2 regions of the Paenibacillus sp. FSL H8-0332 genome follow, and region 1 is predicted to be linked to the other one. Evidence: riboswitches for the same ligand, from Rfam matches in the RefSeq annotation. Region 1 holds a riboswitch; the other holds the start of a gene.
What was found. A riboswitch is a leader RNA that binds a small molecule or an ion and turns the genes downstream of it on or off. The one in region 1 is predicted to bind cyclic di-AMP.

Region 2: it holds a riboswitch for cyclic di-AMP, as region 1 does, so the genes downstream of both, NST43_RS09910 (alpha/beta hydrolase) here and NST43_RS31530 (3D domain-containing protein) in region 1, are expected to answer to the same signal.

What each region holds. Positions count from the first base shown of each region.
Region 1 covers NZ_CP150145.1:7,200,419-7,208,268, reverse strand. Annotated here, with positions in the region: gene rsmA (16S rRNA (adenine(1518)-N(6)/adenine(1519)-N(6))-dimethyltransferase RsmA) at 1-350, opposite strand, end outside; gene rnmV (ribonuclease M5) at 347-898, opposite strand; gene NST43_RS31530 (3D domain-containing protein) at 1,060-2,220, opposite strand; cyclic di-AMP (ydaO/yuaA leader) riboswitch at 2,507-2,734, opposite strand; gene NST43_RS31525 (TatD family hydrolase) at 2,933-3,703, opposite strand; gene NST43_RS31520 (HD domain-containing protein) at 3,766-5,049, opposite strand; gene NST43_RS31515 (AbrB/MazE/SpoVT family DNA-binding domain-containing protein) at 5,325-5,579, shown strand; gene rsmI (16S rRNA (cytidine(1402)-2'-O)-methyltransferase) at 6,395-7,300, opposite strand; gene NST43_RS31505 (tRNA1(Val) (adenine(37)-N6)-methyltransferase) at 7,297-7,850, opposite strand, start outside.
Region 2 covers NZ_CP150145.1:2,292,777-2,300,626, forward strand. Annotated here, with positions in the region: gene NST43_RS09890 (Na+/H+ antiporter subunit D) at 1-981, shown strand, start outside; gene NST43_RS09895 (Na+/H+ antiporter subunit E) at 987-1,469, shown strand; gene NST43_RS09900 (Na(+)/H(+) antiporter subunit F1) at 1,469-1,762, shown strand; gene mnhG (monovalent cation/H(+) antiporter subunit G) at 1,752-2,111, shown strand; cyclic di-AMP (ydaO/yuaA leader) riboswitch at 2,110-2,243, shown strand; gene NST43_RS09910 (alpha/beta hydrolase) at 2,251-3,066, shown strand; gene NST43_RS09915 (TrkH family potassium uptake protein) at 3,093-4,451, shown strand; gene NST43_RS09920 (cytochrome ubiquinol oxidase subunit I) at 4,845-6,212, shown strand; gene NST43_RS09925 (cytochrome d ubiquinol oxidase subunit II) at 6,209-7,222, shown strand; gene cydD (thiol reductant ABC exporter subunit CydD) at 7,223-7,850, shown strand, end outside.

The DNA of each region.
Region 1 (7,850 bases):
TCCTCAGCGAACAGCTCCTGCAAATTCACCTTCAGCACATCGTCATTGCGGATCTTCACATGGGGATAGGGCGACAGGACGTCCCTGAGGATAGGAATCAGCCTGCGGTCAATCTCCACCGCAGTGACGGCCCCGGCCGTCATCGCCAATCTTTCCGTCAGGGCTCCGATCCCCGGTCCAATCTCAAGCGCACCGGCTGTGCTGTCCAGACCGGCGGCATCCACTATTTTGTCCAGAATATTCTGATCGATCAGAAAGTTCTGGCCCAGGCTTTTTTTGAAGGAAAATTTGTAACGCTGAATTATCGCTTTGGTTCTTGTTGGGGACGAGATGTTCTCGGTACCACTCATGAAGTAATGCCTCCCTGATCAATTTGGGCGAGGGCCTGCGCGAACTCCTCGCGGGTAATGCCGAACATCGCCAGACGTTTGTACAGCTGCTTGCCATTGCAATAACCGATACCGAGCAGATTGCCCAGCTGCATTCTGCGCTCTGCGGCGCGGGGATGCACCATTAGCCCTCCGGCCATGAGCTCATCCAGCCCGATGATGACCGGCGCCCCCTCGAAGGAGGTATGCACATGCTCCAGCGCATGGCGGATGGCCTCAGGCGAAGCGTTCTCTATCCCGATATCCCCTTTGCGGGTTGCATCCTTCTCCGGGATGAAGGCATGCTTGCACCCCGGTACCTTGGCCGCGACAATTTTGCGGATCCGCTCTCCGGCATGATCCGGGTCCGTAAGAATGATTACGCCCCGGCGCTGCATGGCAAGCTGGATCTTGGCAATGACCTTGCGGTCCACTGCCGAGCCCCCGGTTTCGATCGTATCTGCCTCTACCGCCCGCTTAACGGCAACGGTATCGCTTTTCCCTTCAACCACAATCAGCTCTTTAATCATAAATAATGTTACTCCTTACTCCAGAACGCAAAAAGAAGAGGATTCGCTCCCCTTCTTTTTGGCTAAAGAATGTATAAGTGATGAGCGGCAGCTCTCTAAAATTTCGTAAGTGCTTCCCTCACTATATCGTATTAACCGTTAATTTGCAAAAGACTTTACGTTTAGTTCAGCTCCGGCTTCACAGGTCCGATCACATAAAGTGTCCGCGACTTACGTCCGAAATTACGGGCATGGCTCAGTGAATCGTAATAGACATCCACCTTGTTGCCTTTGATGGCACCGCCGGTATCCTCTGCTCGGCGAAACCCTAATCCTTCAATGTACACCCACCAGCCGATTGGTATAATGCTTGGATCTACAGCTATAGTGCGGCCTTCCGTTACGCGCGTGCCGGAGGCGGTACGTGTTCCAATACCCGGTTCTTGCGAGGAATACGCGGTCATGGATACGTTCTTAATCATTCTTTTGTACTCAAAATCCACACCAGCTTTACTGGTAACATTGCTGGCCTTTGCACTGGCTTTAGATGACTTGGAGGTTGTTACAGGTTTGGAAACTTTGGCAACAACAGGAGCGGGCTTAGGAAGCGGCTTGGTACCAATGGCAATGACTTTGTCCTTGGTAACCGTCTGTACTTCTTTGCCGATCATGCGCATGGTGGCCAGCTCGCCATCTTGATAGATCTTCTCGATGTGCTGGATCATAACGCCCGGCTTACCTGCCTGTGCAACTCTTACGGTTCCCTTGGTCAAAGAGGGGTCTGCTGTCTTGATTACCCGGAAAGGCAAATTGGTTGTCCGTTGAACCACATGCTTGTTAATCCGGACAATTTTGATTTCCATGTCTGCAGATACTGCGGTTTCTAGCGAAGGGTAAATCTTGTCTAAGCCTTCCAGGCTGAGGCCCAGTTTGCCAATGGCCTGACCGATGGTATCCTCGGTCGTAAATAACGTCTCGGTCTTCCCGTCTACGGTAAGAGCGAACTTTTGCGCAGTGTTAATCACGATACGGTCGCCGTCTTTTATTTCATCACTAAGGCCAATAGATAATTCATCATGCGCCTGCAGCGAAATCTGTTCCTTAGCCAGCACATCACTGAACAGCGTTTCCCGCGTCTCCAGTGTCTGTACCTGTCCGTCTATTACTAGAGTAATTTCCTTTTTGCTCTGACCGTGTACGTACAGCAGAATTAACAGTGCGATAACAATCGATACCACACCGGCAAGTAAAACTACGCGGGGATTTACTTGCTTCAACCGTAATGCGATAGACCTGCTGGATGATTGCGAATCATGGGATACCTCTGGTTGGAATACGCCCACTCTCTCCATCCTCCTTACATAGCCCCGTCGTCTAAGTTATATCAAGGTGACTGTATCACTTCTGACGAAACTAGGTTTGAGATTGCAACAGGATACGCCCGCATTGCTTCAGCGTTTCCTGCTCATGGATCGCCTGCTCGGCATAGTTACTCCGGATATCTGTTATATAACAGTATGCCGGGAGCATCCGCGTTATTCAAAACAAAAAAAGCCTAAAAAGAGTTCATGGAGGACTCTTTCGTGGCTTCTCCGGTGTCAAAAACGCGGGAATGCTTATGCACGAGGTTTCCTCTCTTACTTGCGCTTACGGGGTTAGCTGTCGGGTTCGGGCATAAGAGAGACGCCCTATCTCAGGTCACCCGCTCACGGCGGTTGCCCTCAAATTCACCCCAAAGACCACGTAAAGAAATCAAATAAAGTCTGCGGCAATTCTGTGTTGTACTCTCATACGTTCATGCGGCAGAGCATTATTGGTTCCCCCGTTCTCCATCCGGAGACTCAGCGAGACGATCCATGAAAAAGTGACTGTCACAGTTACAACAGCTCACTGCACTGAAAAGATGATATCCTGTTTTGATACATGTTGTAAAGGACGATTCAACCACGTTTACGTAAAAAAATGATTAAAATATTGTAATAATCGGCCGTTTTTCGGTCATAAAAGTTTAATATATCCGCTATACTTCATTTTTCATCACTTTTACTCTCATTTTCAGAGTATACCAAATCGTTCCAGTGCGTTCGCATACGTAATTTCCGCCAATTCCTGTAATTCAATCCCTTTTATTGCCGCAGCTGCCTCCGCTACCAGCCTCACATGAGCGGTCTCATTTCGCTTGCCCCGGAACGGGTGCGGAGTCAGATATGGGGAGTCTGTTTCGATGAGAAGCCGGTCCAGCGGAGTCTGGGCAAGCACCTCTTTGGGTACCCTGGCATTCTTGAACGTAATCGGTCCTCCAAAAGAAAGATGGAAGCCCAAATCAAGACACATCTTGGCACTTTCCCAGCTGCCGGAGAAGGAATGCATAACGCCGCCAACCTCGCCCGCCTTTTCCTCACGGAGAATACGGATGACATCTTCATGAGCATCACGGTTATGAATACTAATTGGCATCTTCAGCTCACGGGCAAGCCCGATCTGCTTGCGGAATACTTCATGCTGCACTTCCTTAGGGGAGGTGTCCCAGTAATAATCAAGCCCGATCTCACCGATGGCGACCACCTTGGGATGAGCACACAGGGAGGCGATCCACTCCAGGTCTCCGTCCTTCATACTGATCGCATCCTGGGGATGCCAGCCTACGGCTGCATAAATATAATCATATTTCTCGGCAAGCTGCATGGTGGTCGGTATCGTTTCCCGGTTAAAGCCGATGTTGATCATTTTGCTGACTCCAGATTCCAGCGCTCTGGCAATGACCTCTTCGCGGTCTTCGTCGAATTGTGGAGCATCCAGATGGGTATGTGTGTCGAATAGCTGCATTACATTACATCCTTTCGGCTTGTGATTCTATCTATAATTCCAGAATTCCAGGCTTGATCTGATTATTTGGCAAAAATCTCTGCGATAGACGGCGGCAGCTGTGGAAGGGCTTTCTGCAGCCTGTCCTGCGGAAAATACAGATGGTATCTGCCGCGGTGAATGCCGCTGATAGAGCGTACAATATCCGAAACCTCGGAGATTTCCCTCAGCTGGTCATACTTGTCCAGAAGCAGAATCTGCTTGCTGTCAAACCCGTCTCCCGGACGGAACACATCATAAGGAAGATCGGTGGGGAAATCAATTTCCAGGTCATAATCGGGCCGCAGTCCGGCACCGTCGAAGCTGCGGCGGATTTCGTCAATGGTGCCGGAATCCAGATGCTCCATCTCCACATATTTATACAGTTTACGATGGATAAACCGGCTGCACAAGTCGCTCAGGATGTCATCCTCCTCCAGCGTCCACTGCATGAAGGCAGTCTGCATCAAGGCTTCATCGAGCAGCAGATACTGAGCTACCGTCACCTCTCCGCTGAACAGATCACTCAAGGGCTCGATCATGAATCTGAAGGCATACTCCTGCTGCACCAGCTCCTTGGCCCGGCGGAGAATCTGCCGCAGAATAATCTCAGAGCTGCGGGTTACCGGATGGAAATAGACCTGCCAGTACATCTGGTACCGTGACATCAGATAATCCTCAATCGCATGCATCCCTGATTCCTTCACCACCACCCGGCCGTCATAAGGGCGAAGCATCCGCAGAATCCGGTCGATGTCTATGGTTCCGTAATTCACCCCTGTATAATACGCATCCCGCAGCAGATAATCCATCCGGTCCGCATCCAGCGGTCCTGACACCAAATTGACAACAATTTCATGCTCATAGGTTTTGGAGATGACCGAAGCCACTTTACCAGGGAAATCTTCCGCCACATCGCGCAGAATAGCCGTGATCTCCGTATCCTCCAGAATGATGCGGCAGGTCCAGTCTTCATGATCCATTTCGAAAGCTTCTTCTATAGAATGGGAAAATGGGCCATGCCCCAGATCATGCAGCAGCGCCGCACATAAGGTGAGCAGTCTTTCCTCCGGTATCCAGTCCTTGTAACCACTCCGTTCAAATTGGGAGATAATCCTCCGCGTAATCTCATATACACCTAGAGAATGAGAGAATCGGCTGTGTTCCGCTCCATGAAAGGTTAAGTAAGAGGTGCCAAGCTGCCGGATACGCCGCAGGCGCTGGAACTCCATAGTGTTGATCAGTCTCCAGATAATGGTGTCCTGTACATGGATGTAGTTGTGAACCGGGTCCTTAAATACCTTCTCTTCTGACAAAGGTTGCTTCATGAAATCATCTCCTTTTCTTGTTTTATATAATATATTGTCGCTCTTTGTCGAATATTAGCGATTAAACGACTGCCAAATCGACAAAAATCTTTATAAGCTTTTTGAAGGTAATTTGCTTGATCAATCGCGGTATAAATGTACTCTCAAAAAAATCCTTAAAATTAGCCTGAAAAAAGGTTGACTGTTTTGGGAATGGTTGGTATTATAAATATCATAAAACAGTGAAGAATGTCGAATAATGACGCTTTTGAACATTGAGAGGAGCAACGATTGTAATGATGAAATCAACAGGAATTGTACGTAAGGTAGATGAGCTTGGACGGGTCGTTATTCCAATTGAATTGCGTCGCACGCTAGGCATTGGAGAAAAAGATGCGCTCGAAATTTACGTGGACGGTGAGCGGATCATGCTTAAGAAATACGAACCTGCTTGTATTTTCTGCGGTAATGCTGAGAATGTAACTTACTTCAAGGGTAAAATTGTTTGTCATGAATGCATTTCGGCTATCCCTACCCCTGTGACAAACTAAAATAAATAGGGTATAATAGGACTAATCCAATTGTTAATTCTAACCTTTTTATATCTCCTTGGCCTCCCGTTCGCGCGGGAGGTATTTTTTTGTACTATTTTCGGGGACTTTCCCCGGATGCCCTTTTTCTTTTACTTACTAGAAGTTCAAATCAGAAGTTCAAGCTTGAAGTTCAAAAACTTTATATCTATCTCTTACCCTCCCAAACCCTCCCTAAAGGGAGGGCCCCAAGGGCCCCGGCCCTCTGGACACCCGGAAGCTTGGTGAATCTCTGCAGCTGGCGCGGAAGGAAGCAAGGTTCGGCGGTGAACCGGCCCTTCTCGGCCTCCCTGCGGTGATTCCTCAGGGCCTTGTCAAGCGAAGGGGTTCGCCATAGGCAGGCTGCCTATGGCGGCTGAGCCGGGTGGTTTTGTGCCACGAATGAGCGTAGATCGCTCTCCCTGCGGGAATTGCTTTACTGTGGAGCGGCTAGTCAATTTGAACATGATTGGGATCGGTTACTTTAGTGAACTAGAGTTAATGGATAATGAAAAATCAGCATGGGTTAACTGGATAACTGTATTCCGTGCAGCTATTTATTTCCAATTCATCCATCTGATCAATATAAGTGTACTTTGTACACTTATATCCATATAAATCCTCTAGATGGTACGTTTCCTATACATATAAATGTATAAACTACAACTATAACTAATAAAAGGAATAATACAATCCATATAAGTGTATGAAATACATTTATTTCATTGGGTGTTCAGATGATTATACCCATTTTTAGGTTTTTACTGGAATTCGAACAACTTCAGCACAGCAGTGTTCTACCTCCGCTCCAGGAGTTCGTTATAAATATCGCGCTTGGACAAGCCGCGGTCGGACGCTGCCTTTTTCATAGCATCCTTACGCGTTAAGCCTGAAGTTTCATAATGAGCCACATGCTCACCGGTACTAAGCTGGCGCCACCAGGAAGATTCAGCCAGCTCCGCCTCCTCTTTACTCTCTCCCTCAAGCACGATTACGTATTCACCAAGCGGAGGATGCTCCTCCAGCCAGGCTATGCACTCCTCGATGCTTCCGCGCAGGAACTCCTCATAGCGCTTGGTCAGCTCACGGGCCAGTGTAATCCGGCGGTTGCCGAAGGCCTCCTGCAAATGAACAAGTGTCTTGGCAACGCGGTGCGGCGATTCATAGAAGAGCAGTGTTCCTTGGGCAGCACGCAGAGGGGCCAGAACAGCCCTTATATCCTTGCGCTCTCTGGGCAGGAAGCCGATGAACGTGAAGCTTGCCGTAGGCAATCCTGAGGCAATCAAAGCCGACAAGGCGGCATTCGCTCCAGGTACCGGAATCACCGGAATCTGATGACTGACAGCCAGAGCTACCAGATCGGCACCAGGGTCGGAAATCGCCGGCAGACCGGCATCGCTGACGAGTGCCAGATTTTTACCTTCTATTATATAGCGTATCAGCTCCGGTCCGCTGGCGGCCTTGTTATGCTCATGATAACTGAACAGCATGGACGGTGTAATTTCAAAATGGCTCAGCAACTTACGCGTCTGTCTCGTATCCTCAGCGGCGATAATATCGCATTCCTTCAGCGTGCGTACTGCGCGGTAAGTCATATCCTCCAGATTGCCGATCGGCGTAGCTACTAGATACAGACATCCGCATCCTTCAGGCTTCGCTCCATCATGATTATTTTGAAAGCTGCTTTGGCATTGTATGGTCATTGGCTATTATCCTCTTTGTTTCCGTAATAAATATCCATAATCTCAGGGCAATATTGATTGTCCTCATTATATACGATTAAAGGCGGTTGTAAACGCACCTCCGGCTTCCCGTCACGCGCGGCCTCGATCAGAACCATATTTGCTTCCAGATGGGCACGTGGATGCACAAAGCGGATCAGCTTCGGCTCAAGCCGGTGCTTCCGCATCAGACTGATAATATCCACGAGGCGCTGCGGCTTATGCACCATGCTGACTTTGCCTCCGGTACGGACCAGCCGGACACAGGCCTGAATGACCTCCTCCAGGGTACAACCGATTTCATGGCGGGCCATCGCCTGATGGGAATTCAGCTTCAGATCGCTCCCGTTCAGCGGCATATAAGGGGGATTCACCGTGATCGCATCGTATACGCCATAGCCCGCTGTAAGATGAAGCTCCCGCAAATCACCCTCATGAATCTGTACCCGCTCCTCCAGACCGTTAAGCGACACACTACGCCGGGCCATGTCTGCCAGACGGGGCTGAATCTCGATTCCTTCTATAGAAGCCT
Region 2 (7,850 bases), 2.6 Mb from region 1:
AATATTGTATCCTCAACACTGTTCGTAGCTGCGGTAGCTTATCTCTATGCAGCGGTAGGAACACTCAACATGGCGCATCTGTCCCAGCGTATCGCTGAAGCGGGACAAGGCGGCGTGCTTAATGTGATTGCTATTTTGTTCTTGATTGTATTCTCCCTGAAGGCCGGGCTGTTCCTGTTCTTCTGGCTTCCAGGGTCCTACAGTGCACCTCCGGCGGCTGTCAGAGCGTTGTTCGGTGCCCTGCTGACCAAAGTAGGACTCTATGCAATCATCCGCACCTTCACGTTGCTGTTCGTGAACGATCCCGGCTTCACCCATGACTGGATCGCCTGGATGGCTGCTGCTACCATGATCCTGGGTAGCCTGGGGGCAGTGGCTTATAAGGATATCCCGCGGATTCTGAATTATAACATCATTATCAGCGTTGGATTTGTAGCCTTTGGAATCGCTGCAGGGACTGCAGATTCAATGAATGGGGCAGTCTTCTATCTGTTGCACGATATGCTGGCCAAGGGACTTATGTTTATTCTGGGCGGGATGATTATATCCGCAGCCGGAACGGACCGGCTAGGCAGTATGGGCGGGATGATCAGAAAGTATCCGTTTCTCGGCTGGATGTTTTTTATTCTGGCACTCGCCCTGGTGGGGATTCCGCCGCTTAGCGGTTTTGCCGGCAAAATTATGATCCTCCGCGGAGCGTTGTCAGAGGGGATGCTTACGTTGTCTCTAATTGGTCTGGGGTCAAGCTTTATGGTGCTGTTCTCCCTGATGAAGGTGTTCCGGCTGGCATTCTGGGGAAATGAACCCAAGGAAGAGCAGCCTAAGGTGAGCTTGAAGGCTGCTTCGGCTGTGGCTGCCGGCTTGCTGCTGCTTGTGATTGCAATGGGGATCGGGGCGGAGGTTGTGTATACTTATGTATCGCAGGCAGGTGACGTTCTGGCTTCACCTGCGCTATATATAGAAGCCATAATGAAGGAGTAGAGGAGATGGCCTTACAATTCCTGTTTAATCTGTTGATTGCCTTTCTGTGGATGGCGATAAATAATAATAACTCCGGTTCAACCTTCGTTGTAGGTTATCTGCTGGGCATCGGGCTTTTACTGTTATTTAGGAAATCCAGGTCCCAGTCCCGGCCATTCTATCTCATACGTATATGGGCTGTACTTAAGCTCCTGCTGATCTTTGCCCGTGAACTTACGGTTTCGAATTTCGTGGTCATAGGTCATATTATCCGTCCAAAACTGGCTATACGTCCCGGTATCTTTGCTTATGAGACTGCTTTGACCACGCCCTGGGAAGTTACACTGCTCTCGTGCCTGATTTGTCTGACACCGGGAACCCTGACCCTGGATGTTTCCAAGGATGGCAAGACGCTGTACATTCATGCAATTGATATTAAAGATGCAGAGCTGCTGGTCACGCAGATTAGAGGCACTTTCGAACGAGCGATTAGGGAGGTGACCCGTTAATGATCCCAGTTATGCTAACCGTGGCCATGATCATTCTGGCTCTGGCGATGCTGGCCTGCCTGTTCCGTCTCCTGAAAGGGCCAACCCGCTCCGACAGGGTTGCCGCACTCGATACGATAGGCATTCATGTACTTGCTATGATAACCGTCTTTAGTATGCTGCTGGATACCCAGGATTTTATAGAAGTCATCCTGGTTATCGGGATTCTGACGTTTATTGGTACTACGGCACTGGCCAGATATATTGAACGGGGAGCCGTTATAGAGGATGGAGGGAACCCTAATGACAGGTGAACTGATTAGCTCTATTCTTGTGGTAATGGGCGCAGTCTTCTGCGGCTTAAGTGCCTTCGGCTTAGTACGGCTGCCCGATGTGTATCTGCGTTCACATGCTGCTACCAAAAGTGCAACCTTCGGGGTATTGTGTTTGCTGACAGGAGGCTTCCTGTACTTTTGGTTCAAAGACGGAACGGTTAACGTCAAGCTTCTGCTGGCGATTGTATTTGTATTCATCACTTCACCGGTAGCAGGTCATTTAAATGGCCGGGCTGCCTACCGTTCCGGAGTGCCCCTATGGAAGGGAAGCGTTCAGGATGACCTGAAGTCACTGAAGGAAGAAAGTAAGGAAACGTCTGAGAAATAACAGTTAATCGCTGAATTCCTTATAGGAAGCGGGGGAACCAGGTTACATGGGGTGAATCTCGGAAAAAACGAGTAGGGCTACTTTCAGGCCCGAATCCGGCAGCTAACCCCGCAAGCGTTCATGAGAGGATGCACTATATATGCCGTATATTGAATTGAATGGAACATCGCTGTATTATGAGATGTCGGGCAGCGGTCTGCCCATTGTTTTTATTCATGATTATTCGACCTCTCATCATCTGTTTGAGCCGCAAGCGGAATATTTCAGCAAGCGTGCCAAAGTGATCGTATTCGATTTGAGAGGGAACGGGCAATCGGGTAAAATGGATGTGGAAATCAGCCGGATCGTAGACACACAATGTGAAGATTTGAAGCTGTTATTGGACGCTTTATCTGTAGAGAAGGCTGTTATCGTAGCTTGTTCCAGTGGTGCTGTGCTCGCCCAGAAATTCGCCTATCTGTACCCTGAACGGATAATAAATATGGTATTGGTGGACAGTTATTTTCAGGAGGATTACACGGCGAGAGGCAGTAAAATGAAAGGAATCTTTGAGGTCTGCGCATGGGCGGCCCATTATCTTCCTGCCGAAATGTTCATCCGTTCCTTGCGCATCACCTACAATAAATGGCTCTCGGCTTATCATATTCTCAGGAAAGAGCTTGTGCATGAACGGACAACGGAATTAATTAAGCAGCGGCTGGCACTTAGACAAACGGACAGCTACGGGTTCGCATTACGGCTGCAGATTCCTGTTCTTGTTGTATCCGGGAATCAGAATGAATGGGCGCTGGAGCAGGTGGAAAGAACAGCCGGCAAGTATCCGTCTGCCCGTCTGGCGATCCTTGAGGATGCGATGTATCCGACTCATCTGTGTCAACCCCAGCTCTTCAACCGTATATTACTGGATTATCTTAGGGAACAGCATAGTTTTCAGCAGGCGGCAGCCAGCGACTAACTTGAATTACAATGGGAGCCAATGATATGTTCTTTAACAAAATCTCATCCTTCATCACAAATCTCAAATTGACCTCATCCAGAATCATTTTGCTCGGTTTTGCCGTCCCTATTTTGCTAGGTACAGTGCTGCTGGCCTTGCCGATATCTTCGTCCAGCGGACTTAGTATAGGGTGGCTGGCAGCACTGTTTACTTCGACTTCAGCCGTATGCGTAACGGGACTTGTTGTACTTGATACCGGTACCGACTTTTCTCATTTTGGACAGATGATCATCTTACTTCTGATTCAAATTGGCGGATTGGGATTTATGACATTCAGTGTTTTGATTGCCGTGATCATGGGGAAAAAGATTGGACTAAAAGAACGTCTGCTTATCCAGCAATCATCTAATTCTGTAACAACACAAGGAGTCGTGCGGTTATCACTCAATATCTTTCTCATTTCATTTATCGTGGAGACAACTGGAGCTATAGTGTTGGCCCTTCGATGGGCAAATGAACTAGGAACAACAAGGTCCATTTATTATGGAATATTCCATTCAGTGTCTGCCTTCAATAACGCCGGATTTGGATTATGGCCAGACAGTCTGAGCCGCTATGTGGGTGACCCGTTAGTTAATATTGTTATCTCTTTTTTGTTTATCATCGGCGGGATTGGATTCACGGTGATTCTGGATCTGTACCGGAAAAGAAGATGGAGAGATCTTTCCTTTCATACAAAAATAGTTTTAATTACCTCTGGGCTCCTTTGTATGGCAGGGTTTTTGGTGATTTTTGCGATTGAACTCTTTAACACGAAAACATTCAGTACTCTCTCATGGAGTGAAAGAACTTGGGCGGCATATTTTCAGGGTGTTGTTACCCGTACAGCCGGCTTTAATTCCATCGATATTGGAGCAATGCTCCCGGCTTCACAATTTTTCATGATTTTCCTGATGTTTGTAGGAGCTTCGTCCGGATCGACTGGAGGAGGTATAAAAACGACCACTTTTGCTGTACTCATGTTAAGTATCGTCTCAACGATTAAGGGGAAGACAGATGTGCAACTGCTTAAAAAACGCATCTCTCAGGATATCATATTCAGGGCACTGGCAGTAATGACCATATCCCTGGGTGTAGTTCTTACAGCCACCTTTCTTCTATCCATTACAGAATATGCTCATCCTAAAGACTTCCTGGCGCTTCTCTTTGAAGCAACCTCTGCATTTGGAACTGTAGGAATGTCTATGAATCTAACGCCAGAGCTTTCGCCACTGGGAAAATGCATCATCATAATTACAATGTACATCGGGAGACTAGGGCCCTTGACTTTAGCTTTAGCACTGGCACAAAAAAATGTGAAGCAAAAATATCGGTATCCGGAAGATAAGCTGCTGATCGGGTAAAGTTTATTGAGCTGCGCTAGTTCTAATGATTTTAGTAAGAATTGGGGTATAGCCGGTGAAGAATTGAGTATATGGCACAAAAAATTTCGAAAGACTTGTATTAAAATCGGTAACTTTTTTTGTGATAATTTAACCATCAGCGGCAGTCCAAGACTTTATTTACTGAGTCTTAGACTGCCGCTATTTTTATTAATGAACAGTCCTGTACCATGTTATTCCCTATCAAACAATAGCCCGATAGAGTAGTTTCGGCTGTATTCACCAAGATGTAAGAAAGAGTTGATGCTTTCATGAACGTTTAAAGGCGAAAAGGTGACCGGAACCGATTCGCTTAAAATTAAAGATATAATAATTTAAAATAACTATCAGCTTTTATAAGGAGGCACTAACATAATGGGCATCGATACCGTGCTGTGGAGCAGACTGGTGACAGGCTTGACACTGGGGTTCCACGTTATTTTCGCAACAATTGGCGTTGGGGTTCCGCTGATGATCGCCATTGCTGAATTCATGGGCATACGCAAAAAAGACCCTCACTACACGCTGATGGCCAAGAGATGGGCACGCGGGTTTGTCATTTCTGTGGCCGTGGGCGTGGTGACAGGTACAGCGATTTCGCTGCAGCTGGCCTTAGTCTGGCCGAATTTCATGAAGCTGGCCGGCAACGTGATTGCGCTCCCGTTATTTATGGAAGTGTTTGCGTTCTTTTTTGAGGCGATCTTCCTGGGCATTTACCTCTATACCTGGGACCGGTTCAAAAAGCCGTATATCCACTGGCTTCTTACGATCCCGATTGTTGCCGGTGCCGGGATGTCTGCTGTTTTTATCACGACGGTAAACGGGTTCATGAATCAGCCCGAGGGCTTTGCCATGGCGGGTGGGCAATTCATAGCTGTCAATCCGGTGGAGGCGATGCTGAATACAGCGACGTTCTCCAAGGTGTTCCATGTCTTAAGCTCAGCCTATCTGACCGGAGCCGCAATGCTGGCAGGCATTGCCGCGTTTGCACTCCTCAAAAAGGGCGCCTCGGAATACCATAAAAAAGCGCTGAAGCTGATGATGGCCGTGGTGATGGTGTTTGGACTGCTGAACTCACTGGCTGGAGATGCGTCTGCAAAATTTTTGGCTGAGCATCAGCCGGAGAAGCTGGCAGCGGCAGAGTGGCATTTTGAAACGGAAAGCGGTGCAGATTTGATTCTGTTGGGGTGGCTTAACGCAGAGCATGAGGTTCTGGGCGCACTTCACATTCCCAAATTTCTCAGCTTCCTTGCCTTTGGCGATTTTAATGCAGAAGTGACAGGTCTGAATGAATTTCCTGCGGATGAGCAGCCACTGCTCCTGGTCCATTATTTGTTTGATCTGATGGTCGGTGTAGGGTTCGCACTACTAGGCATTTCATTCCTGTATTTCCTGTTTGTCTTCTGGAAAAAACGCAATGAGCATAACAAATGGCTGCTTCGCGCGATCGCGTTAGGCGCACCGCTTGCTTTTCTGGGAGTCGAGCTAGGCTGGTTTTACGCTGAAATCGGTCGGCAGCCCTGGATCTTAAGGGGATACATGCGTGTAGAAGAGGGGGCTACGACATCACCGAGCGTAAGAATCCTGTTTTTTGTTTTCTTGTTGCTGTACATCCTGTTAGGCACTGTATGTGTTCTTGTGCTGCGCCGCATGTTCAAGGACAATCCGGCAGAAACCGAGATGGAGAAGTGGCATCAGCCTCCCGGCGACAAATCAAAAGTAAAGGGTGAGCACGCAAAATGAGTTACGAACTGATTGGGATTTCAGTGCTCTGGCTGTTTTTATACGGATATTTAATAGTAGCCTCTATTGATTTTGGAGCCGGCTTCTTTGCCTTTTATGCCCGGCTGACCAAGCAGGATCATCTGATTAACCGATTGATCTCCCGCTACTTATCGCCTGTCTGGGAGATTACCAATGTCTTTTTCGTCTTTTTTTACATTGGACTTGTTGGATTCTTCCCGGATACCGCTTATTATTACGGCTCGGCGCTGCTAGTTCCGGGAAGCATTGCCGTTATACTCATCGCGATCCGCGGTTCGTTCTATGCGTTCGAGAATTACGGCTCCAAGAATAACATCGTATATCTGTTCCTGTACGGCGCTTCGGGCCTGCTGATTCCCGCATCCTTGTCAGTGGCGCTCACCCTGTCGGAAGGCGGCTTTATCTTTAAGCAGGGAGAGACCGTGTCTCTGGATTACTGGGCATTGTTCACCAACCCGTTATCCTGGAGCATTGTAGGCTTGGCGATTGTATCCGTACTGTTCATCAGCGCCTCCTTCTTGGCCTTCTATGCTTCCAGGGCTGAGGATCAGCCCGCGCTGAAGCTTATGCGCACCTATGCGCTGTTCTGGAGCACCCCGACCATTGTTATCGCACTGACGGCCTTTATTTATCTAGGACAGCACAATGAGCGGCATTTTCAAAATATGATGGATTTATGGTGGCTGCTTGCGCTGTCCGTTGCTTTCTTCATGCTTGCCATGTGGCTGCTGTACAGCGGACGCCGTTACGGCTTGGCGTTCATAAGCATCATGCTGCAATTTCTATGCGCCTTCTTCGCTTACGGAATCGGGCAGTATCCTTATATTCTGGACCCGTTCATTACGCTTGAGAACAGCATCACCTCACCGGCCATGGGCCTGGCGCTGGTTATCGTGTTCATCGGCGGCATGTGCTTGCTCATTCCTTCCCTGATTCTGGTGTTCAAGCTGTTCCTCTTTGACGCAGATTATGTGAAAGGAAAGAAGTAAATGGACAACAAAAAAAGCCTGATCGCTGAGCAAATGTCTGGGCAACGAAAACGGCTGGTTTTGCTGACCCTCCTGTCGCTCATGCTTGGCATTGCGATTGTAAGCCAGGCCGGGTTGTTGGCTGAAGCAGTCCAGCGGGTGTTCGTGGAGAAGGCTTCCTTATCTTCGGTTGCATTGCTGCTCGCTCTTCTGCTGTCAGTGATGGCTATCCGCACTTTGCTGTTATACGCAAACGGAAGGGTAGGCTTGTCTATGGCTGCCGAAGCAAAGGCAAATATGCGTTCAGCCGTGCTGCAGAAGCTTACCCATGCTTCCATGCCTTCAACGCTGCGGGGGCAGACGGGAGGAAAGGTCAGTGTGGCTCTTGATGCAGTGGACGAGGCTGACAGCTATTTCAGTCACTACATGCCGCGGATGGCCGAAGCAGCGATCATCCCGGTTCTGATTCTGGTGTTTACGTTTATCTTACATGCGAATACCGGCTTCATTCTGCTGTTTACGGCACCCTTCATCCCGCTGTTTATGATTCTGGTGGGACTGCAAACGAAGAACAAATCCGAAGAGAAATATGCACAGCTTGCAGAGTTCTCCGGTACGTTCCTGGATTCGCTTCAAGGGCTGGTGACGT